2 linked regions of the Pedobacter sp. W3I1 genome follow. The protein of the gene in region 1 interacts with the protein of each later gene in a pairwise test. Links are inferred from orthologs where the notes say so. Each region holds a gene or a part of one and is shown on either strand. Other genes may lie near its edges.

What was found.
Region 2: the proteins of QF042_RS07305 (region 1) and def interact in binary tests that used the Escherichia coli proteins (3 or more experiments, as listed by UniProt). The link is inferred for Pedobacter sp. W3I1 from one-to-one orthologs.

The regions. Positions count from the first base shown.
Region 1 is NZ_JAUSXN010000001.1:1,693,908-1,698,135, forward strand. The notes cover bases 812-3,569. They hold QF042_RS07305 (aspartate-semialdehyde dehydrogenase), read right to left. Parts: upstream 2,807-3,569; coding sequence 1,817-2,806; downstream 812-1,816. Other genes in these bases: dacB (D-alanyl-D-alanine carboxypeptidase/D-alanyl-D-alanine-endopeptidase), read right to left, coding at 812-1,043; QF042_RS07300 (CDP-alcohol phosphatidyltransferase family protein), read right to left, coding at 1,156-1,773; QF042_RS07310 (sugar phosphate isomerase/epimerase), read right to left, coding at 3,432-3,569. Also shown: more of dacB, read right to left, coding at 1-811; more of QF042_RS07310, read right to left, coding at 3,570-4,228.
Region 2 is NZ_JAUSXN010000001.1:413,756-418,203, reverse strand. Bases 858-3,835 are described here. They hold def (peptide deformylase), read left to right. Parts: upstream 858-2,055; coding sequence 2,056-2,616; downstream 2,617-3,835. Other genes in these bases: QF042_RS01800 (Mrp/NBP35 family ATP-binding protein), read right to left, coding at 3,820-3,835; QF042_RS01805 (NifU family protein), read right to left, coding at 3,540-3,785; QF042_RS01810 (hypothetical protein), read right to left, coding at 2,851-3,486; QF042_RS01820 (pitrilysin family protein), read left to right, coding at 858-1,911. Also shown: QF042_RS01830 (S9 family peptidase), read left to right, coding at 1-62; QF042_RS01825 (hypothetical protein), read left to right, coding at 200-652; more of QF042_RS01820, read left to right, coding at 679-857; more of QF042_RS01800, read right to left, coding at 3,836-4,448. UniProt on the Escherichia coli protein: Removes the formyl group from the N-terminal Met of newly synthesized proteins. Requires at least a dipeptide for an efficient rate of reaction. N-terminal L-methionine is a prerequisite for activity but the enzyme has broad specificity at other positions.

The DNA.
Region 1 (4,228 bases):
TTGCCCGATTTTATCGCAATGGTTTTTAAAAGTGTTTCACCGTACAGGTTAATGCTCTTTTTTAAAAACCAATAAGTGATTTCGCTTAAATTGGGTGAGCTTATGGTGCTTATCTTTTGTGTCACCGAAGGAATTACCTGACTGTTTAGTACCATTAACCGGGCTGTAGTGGCTTGTTGGCTTGCAGGAATTCCTAACCTTTTCAAAGTATCCTGCAAACGGTAGGCACAGTCAAAAGCAGGGTCGGGGGTAGCGACTGAAATCCCTGATTTTGCAATGCCCATGCCCCAGCTGCCACGGATATAAGCGGTATTGCTATAAGGAGGCAAGAAAGCATAAGCACGATCTCCAGATCCAGCATTGCCAGTTTTCAGTTCATTTACCAGCTGCAAATAAGGAGTAGCTGGAACTGTTTTTACAATTTTAACTTCATCCGATGTACTACTTCCAGGTTTTAAATGGATGTCGAATTGATTTTCGCGCCAGGTTAAGCCAGATGTTCCGGCACCATAATAATTGCCGATATCCTGCCAAACCCAACCTTCCGGTGTGGTTTGTGTACCGAAAACACGGTCATCACCAATTACCATACCTTCAATTTTTTTAATTCCTGCCGATTTTATTGCAGCTACCCATTGCGTTAAAACAGCATTTTCTTTGTTCTGATAACGCCATGATCCCAATGTTGGATCGCCACTGCCAATAATAATTAGGTTTCCTTTTAATGTTCCTTCTGTAGTGATTGTTCCGGTATAAGCGAGTGTAGTTTGAAATTGAAAATCTTTTCCTAAAATACTGAAAGCAGTGGCTGCAGTAATGGTTTTTAATGTTGAAGCGGTAGCCAGGCCAATTTGCTCGTTTTTGGCAAATAATATTTTTCCGGTATTGGCATCTAAAACACAAAGTGAAGCAATGGCATGTTTTGCCTGTTCATCATTTAATAAATTATTAAAGGCTTTTTCGAGGTTCTGAATTCGGTTTTGGGCAATTGTAATGTTTGCAGCAAAAACTAGAAGCAATAGGGAATATATTTTTAATCGCATAGAGATTTTATCCGTTGAAGATTAACAAAGATAAAATTAAAAGGCTAATCACTAATTTATATATAATTTAGTGATTATAATCCCTGAATTATATGTTTATGATTTGTGCAGTTTATCCATTAAACAGTTTGTTACGATTAATTTCTTTTCCCTGCCTTAGCTTTACTGCATGATAGATGGTAGGTACATCATTGGTCCATTTTTTCAGGGTGAACACAATGGCAAGGATCTCCACTCGTGTTGCCAGACCAATCCAAAGGCAAAGTTCAAATAACACAACCGATTCGCAATGCACTATAATTTCGACTAAGGTTGAGAACAAAACTAAGGTCCAAATTTTAGCACCAATAGAATGCGTAGCAATCTCCTTCTTAAATTTTATATAACTTAATATATAGGTTGAAACTTCAAAAGTGCCAAGAACAATTAATTTTATCAGGTTAGCTTTGAAAAAATCAGGACATTGAATATAAGTGGCAACAGCGACCGAAATAAAAAAGACCTGGTCAACGCCGGAATCTAAACGGCGTAATTTTTCAGAAGAGATATTGAGTTTTCTGGCGATTATTCCATCAAAAATATCGGTTAATAAACCAATGGATAACAAGGTTATCGCTATAAAGGAATAGTGATTGACATGGGAAATGCTTAATAAAATTATTCCGAAACCAATCAGTAATCTGGAGTAAATTAAAGCAATGGGGACATGTTTCATGATTGGAGAGCGCATAAAAAAGCCCCGATAAATCGAGGCTTTTGTTTAAATTTATTGATTAAACCAATTCTTTCTGAATCAGATATTCGGCAATTTGAACGGCATTGGTTGCAGCGCCCTTGCGTAAGTTATCGGCAACAATCCAAAGGTTTAATGCTTTAGGTGCCGATTCATCTCTACGGATACGGCCTACAAAAACCTCATCTTTTTCATGTGCATCTTTTGGCATTGGATATTTTAAGTTGGCAACATCATCAACAACGATTATGCCAGGTGACTTTTCTAAAATACTACGCACCTCAGCTAAATCGAAATCATTTTCGAACTCGATATTTACCGATTCTGAATGACCACCCATAACCGGGATACGAACTGTAGTGGCGGTAACTTTAATGCTATCATCGCTCATGATTTTGTTCGTTTCCTTAACCATTTTCATTTCTTCTTTGGTATATCCATTTTCCATGAAAACATCAATATGAGGAAGTACGTTTAAGTCAATTTCGTATGGATAAGCTTTCGGTCCATCAATACCTTTACGCTCGTTCATTAACTGCTCAACCGCTTTAACACCTGTACCGGTAACCGATTGATAAGTAGAAACCACAACACGTTTAATTTTGTATTTATCGTGCAAAGGTTTTAAAACCACAACCATTTGAATGGTAGAACAGTTTGGGTTAGCAATGATTTTGTTATCGATAGAAAGCTCGTGTGCATTAACTTCTGGTACAATTAATTTAATTGCAGGATCCATTCTCCATGCAGAAGAGTTATCGATAACGGTTGTTCCGGCTTCTTTAAAACGTGGCGCATGCTCCAATGAAGTATTTCCGCCTGCAGAAAACAAAGCGATATCAGGTTTCATGCTGATTGCAGTATCCATGCTAACAATTGGGAACTTCTTACCCTTAAAAGTAATCTCCTTACCAACACTCTTTTCTGATGCTACGGGAATCAACTCTGTTAAAGGGAAATTTCTTTCCTCCAATACTTTTAACATGACAGTGCCTACCAATCCGGTGGCACCTACTACTGCTACTTTCATTTTAATTTTTAATTATATTATTAAACATTTGATATAAGCCCAAATATGCTAAAAATTAAGCTTATATCTCCATTGTTACCAATTAAATTTGCTTTTAATATTTAAAATCTTAGTTTTTCAATAGAAAATAGGGTGAGAAAGATTAGGTGTAATTCGATTTAGTTGATCTTGATACATACTAGTAAGAAATTATTTGACTTGTTTTTTGGAAAGCAGGTTCCTGTTCATATCGGTTACGAAAGCCCTGCTCTCACTATAATCTTTTTAAACAACAACTGTCATGCTGAGGTACGAAGCATCTGTTTCATTGGTTGCAAATGCTTCGTACCTCAGCATGACAGCAAAATTTATAGTTACTGCAATTAAAAAGTATTGCCGTTCTATCAGGTTTAAATAACCTAAGTTAGCCGTTATAACATAAAGAATTTTTTTTAGTGTAATAAATCCGCGTTAGGGATTGTAAGGGTTCAGTGCCAATTTTTTATTGGTACCGGAGCAAAGCGGAGCCCTGAAAAGCCCGACCCTTGCGTAGCTTGGGTAACGCCCATATCAGTTTGCAATTTACAGTTTGCAATTCTTTTTTTTACAAACCTCGCAATTTTAAACTGCGAGGTTTGGATAAGTTTTAAATCAAATTGGCTTTAATATAATCGCAGCTTGTTTTGATTGAACCAACAGGATCTGGTTGATAATTGGTTTCGTGCTCTACAAAGAAATGTTGCATGCCCGAAAGTTTTGCCTGGGCAAAAATGCTTTTAAAATCAATAGAACCTTTGCCAACTTCGGTATTCCATTCTGGTTTGGCTTTGTCCATATCTTTAACATGCCACATTGGGAAACGGCCTGGATATTTTTTAAACAAAGCTAAAGGATCGTTACCCGAGCGTACAACCCAGTATAAATCTAATTCGAAATTTACCAGGTTTTTATCGGTCTCGCTTAAGTACACATCGTAACCAGTGGTATCACCTAATTTCTTAAATTCGAAATCATGGTTGTGGTAGGCGAATTTTAAACCAGATGCTTTCGCAATTTCAGCAACCTTATTAAAATCATCAGCGGTTTTCTTAAAGGCATCTACACCTTTGCTTATATCTACATGCGCACCGGCAATGGTAAAGAATTTACCGCCAATGGCTGCTGAAGATTCGATATCGGCTTTTAACTTGTCGGTTTTTCCAGTTTTGGAGAATTCATCCATTCCGTAGTGGCCACTTGGTGCTTTTAAACCGTTCGCATTTAATAATGCTTTAAATTCTTTTGGTGTTAAACCCCAAAATTTTCCATTAGAAAAACCATAAGTTTCAACTTCTTTGTACCCGGCCTGTGCCACTTTTTCGATAATGCCTTTTACATCTTTTGGCAGTTCATTACGTAAAGAGTACAATTGTAAACCAACATTTTTATTTACCTTATCAAAGG
Region 2 (4,448 bases), 1.3 Mb from region 1 along the record:
ATTTAAAAGACGTTTCATTGCGCTGGGCATTTTTATTCTCGCTGGAGGGGATAACGAAATAAATTTCCCTAAATCCGTCATTTCGAGCGGAGTGCAACGCAGTCGAGAAATCTAACTATACAGATCTCTCCATTTCGCTGCGCTTCGGTCGAGATGACGGATCTTTTTAAACCATTAATAAATTATATTTCACCTCACAATGAACACCAAACTAAAAACACTCCAAATTATCCATCTTGCTTTATGCTCTGGCGTTTTTCTCTTTGCACTGGTAACCATATTTCTTAACCGTGACATGATGTTTTTTGATGCGAACCCTAAAACCACTTCGCCTTTTAATCCAATATTTCCGATAATGGGATTGATTACCATCTCGGCGAGTATCTTTTTTTACAGAAATTTAATCGCTAAAATTGATAAAGCTGCTCCTGCTGATGTAAAAATCAATATGTACCAAAGTGCATTTATCATTACTTCAGCTTTACTGGAAGGAGGGGCGCTTTTCAATGTGGTAGGTTTTTTTATAACACATAATTCATTCTTTTTAATATTCGGTGCTGCTAATTTTATTTTTTTGATACTCAAAAGGCCAACCAGAGATAAATTGATTTCCGCTTTACAATTGCAATACCCGGATACCGAGGCTTTGTAAGCAATTAGCCTTATCTTTGCCCCTCAATGGAATACAATGTTCACACTTTGCCAAACGGTATACGCTTACTGCATGTGCCTTCGGCCTCTGCCATATCTCACGCTTGCATCATCGTTAACACAGGATCGCGCGACGAACCTGAAAACAAAGCGGGTTTAGCACACTTTATTGAGCATTTGATTTTTAAGCGTACCGAAAAACGGAGCACCAATCAGATTTTAAATCGCTTAGAGAGTGTTGGGGCAGATTTAAATGCCTACACCACCAAAGAATATACCTGCGTGCACGCTTCTTTTTTAAATCCATATTTAGATAGAACACTAGATCTTTTCAACGATATTCTGTTCCACTCCACTTTCCCTGAAGAGGAAATGGATAAAGAAAAAAGTGTAATCTTGGATGAGATTTCTTCTTATTTAGATCAGCCTGAGGAAGCCATTAATGATGATTTTGAAGACATGCTTTTCGCTGGTCATGCTTTGGGCAACAATATTTTGGGCACAACCGAATCCGTGCAGCATTTTACCAGAGAGGATGTAATCAATTTCAGGAAGGCCAATTATCGCACCAACGAAATTGTAGTTGCTGTGCTGGGAAATTATACCTTAAATAGTGTTGTAAATAAAGGGAGCAAGCATTTTGCTGATGTTGAAGAGAATAATCCAAACAAAGAAAGGGTTAAACCAGGTATACTTCCACAAAGCAATACTACTATTTATAAGCCAATCATGCAGGCACATTGCATTGTAGGCACACAGGCATATTCTACGCACCAATCGCAAAAGGTGGCTTTAATGCTGTTGAATAATTACTTTGGCGGCAATGGGATGAGTTCGGTATTAAATCTGCAGATCAGAGAGAAATATGGGATTGCCTATACCATCGAATCCAATTTTTCGCCCTTAAGCGATACGGGTATTTTTTCCATTTATTTCGGAACTGATAAAGAAAAACAGGCCAAAGCGCTTTCTTTAATTTTTAAGGAGATCAAAAAGCTCAGGGAACATCCTTTAAATGACTTACAGCTTCAAAAAGCCAAAAACAAATTTATCGGACAGATTGCTTTGGGAGAAGAAAACAGGATTGGTTTAATCATTTCAATGGCTAAAAGCCTGATCGATCACAACAAAATCGATTCGCTGGAAACTGTTTTTGAGAAGATAAATGCCGTTACCACCAAGCAAATGGCAGAAGTTACCGATGAGATTTTAAATATCGGGCAACTGAATATCTTTACTTTCTGCCCAATAGAGGAATAATTCTTATTTTTGTAAGTCAAAACCACTCGTTTTGTCATCCTGAGCTTGTCGAAGGACTTAACCATAGGTCTTCGACAAGCTCAGACTGACAGCGATTTATAATAATTAATAAGCTCAGATCTACATCTGAAAAAATATAATACAATGAAATTACCAATAGTAGCTTACGGCGATCCTGTTTTAAAAAAGGTAGGGACCGATATTGATAAAGATTATCCAGGATTAGAACAATTAATCAGCGACATGTTCGACACCATGTATTATGCAAACGGTGTGGGCTTAGCTGCTCCTCAAATTGGTTTGCCTATTCGTTTGTTTATTGTAGATACAGGCGAAGATGAAGATGGCAAACCAGGTTATAAAAAAGTATTTATTAATGCACAAATTTTGGAAGAAACTGGAGAGGCCTGGAGTTTTAACGAAGGCTGCTTAAGCATTCCTGATATCCGCGAAAACATTATGCGTAAACCCAACATCAAGATCACTTACTTTGATGAAAACTGGGTAGAGCATACAGATGATGTAGATGGAATGCCCGCACGCGTAATCCAACATGAATATGATCATATCGAAGGAAAATTGTTTACCGATAAAGTGAGTGTGCTCCGTAAAACGATGCTTAAAAGTAAACTGGATGCGATTTCGAAAGGTAACATCAAAACAGATTACAAAATGAAATTCCCGAATAAAAGTAAGAAACGATAAGTTTTGATTTAAGATGTTAGAGGGAAAATGGAAACGTTTTCCCTTTTTTATTCGCCTAATCCGACATCAATTACCTTACGATCCGTCCTCCTGAACTGTTTCAGGATCTTTATAGCAGCATAGATCCCGAAACAAGTTCAGGATAATGACTAACTAAATAAAATTAGGGTAATGATTAAATAGTGCTTGGTCTTCTGCACCCAGGACTAAAGACTCCGAACTCAAGACTCCAGACTAATTCGTCCGGCTCTTATCGCCATCAAAAATCTGCTGCATCAGCTTACCCCATGCGAAAGGGTTGAGCAGCGGATTGGTTTGAACCATATTCTTATTGATCATCCTATCGAAATTATACCGATAGTTTTGGCTACCTATTTCTTGTCCGTCACGTGGCAAAGTTTGGATTAAACCATCAATTGAGGAGCGAGAAAGGTTTTTTTTGGCTATGGCCATATCATCATCCGCCAGTTTCATTGATAAAAACTCGCGGGTAAATTCTTCTGTTGTTGCCCAAGGAAAAACACGCACCGATGGTAAATCGATTACATTGGCTTTCAGTTTAACCATAATGGTATACTTGCTATCCGGTGTGCTTTCAGGAATTACCGTAGAAAACTTCTTGTAACCAATGGCGGTGAACAAGATGGTATCGCCAGGATTAACAATAAAGGTAAAGTAGCCTCTGTAATCGGCACCAACCCTTTTACTCTTGGCAGAAAGATTGGTGATGGTAACATAAGGAATCACGTTTGAGCTATCGATATCGGTAATAATCCCTGAAAATTGGATGAGTTTATCCTGTGCCGGCTTTTGTTGTGCAAAAGCGGTTACAGAAAAAATAAGGCAAATTAGGGCAACACAATATCTCATTAAGACAAAAGTAATTTTATTAATAAAACTTCCTTGTTAAATAGTGTTAAAGCTTAATCTTGCTCAGCCAGGTTAACTGCAACTACTGAAGTGATTTGCGGAACAGCTTTCATAATGGCTTGTTCGATACCAGATTTCATAGTCATAAAACTCATTGGGCAAGAACCGCAGTTGCCTAAAAGCTTAAGCTTTACCGTTCCTTCAGATGTAATTTCTTCAACAGAAACATCACCTCCATCAGCCTTTAAATACGGCCTGATAGTTTCCAATGCCTGTTCTACTTGTTCTGTTAAATTCATTATATATATTTTAATTTATAAAAATAGTAATTTTTTAGCAATTCACCATTTGCGCATTGTTGATGGATATTTGTTGTGCAATTTTACTTGCAATATCTCCAAATATAACATCCAGTAAAGGATTTTGGTTTAATGCCACCGGTTTCCCTTTATCTCCAGCTTCCGAAATACTCTGGATAATTGGAATTTCGCCCAAAAAAGGCACATCAAAACGTGCTGCAAGTTCTGTTCCGCCACCCTTTCCGAAGATATAATACTTATTCTCCGGCAATTCTGCTGGTGTAAAATACGACATGTTTTCTATGACACCTAAAACCGGGATATTAATTCCAGGCATTCTGAACATGGCCAAACCTTTATGCGTATCGGCCAGTGCAACCTGTTGCGGTGTAGTAACTACAACCGCTCCTGAAATTGGGAAACTCTGCGTAATGGTGATGTGGATATCGCCTGTTCCCGGTGGAAGATCTACAATCAGATAATCCAATTCTCCCCAGTTGGTATCGTTAAACAATTGTTTTACTGCATTCGACGCCATTGGTCCACGCCATGGCACTGGTTGACCTGGATCAGCAAAAAAACCTAAGGATAATAATTTTATCCCGTATTTTTCGATGGGTAAAATTTTAGTTTTACCATCAGCGGTTTCTTCCGCCCCTGGCT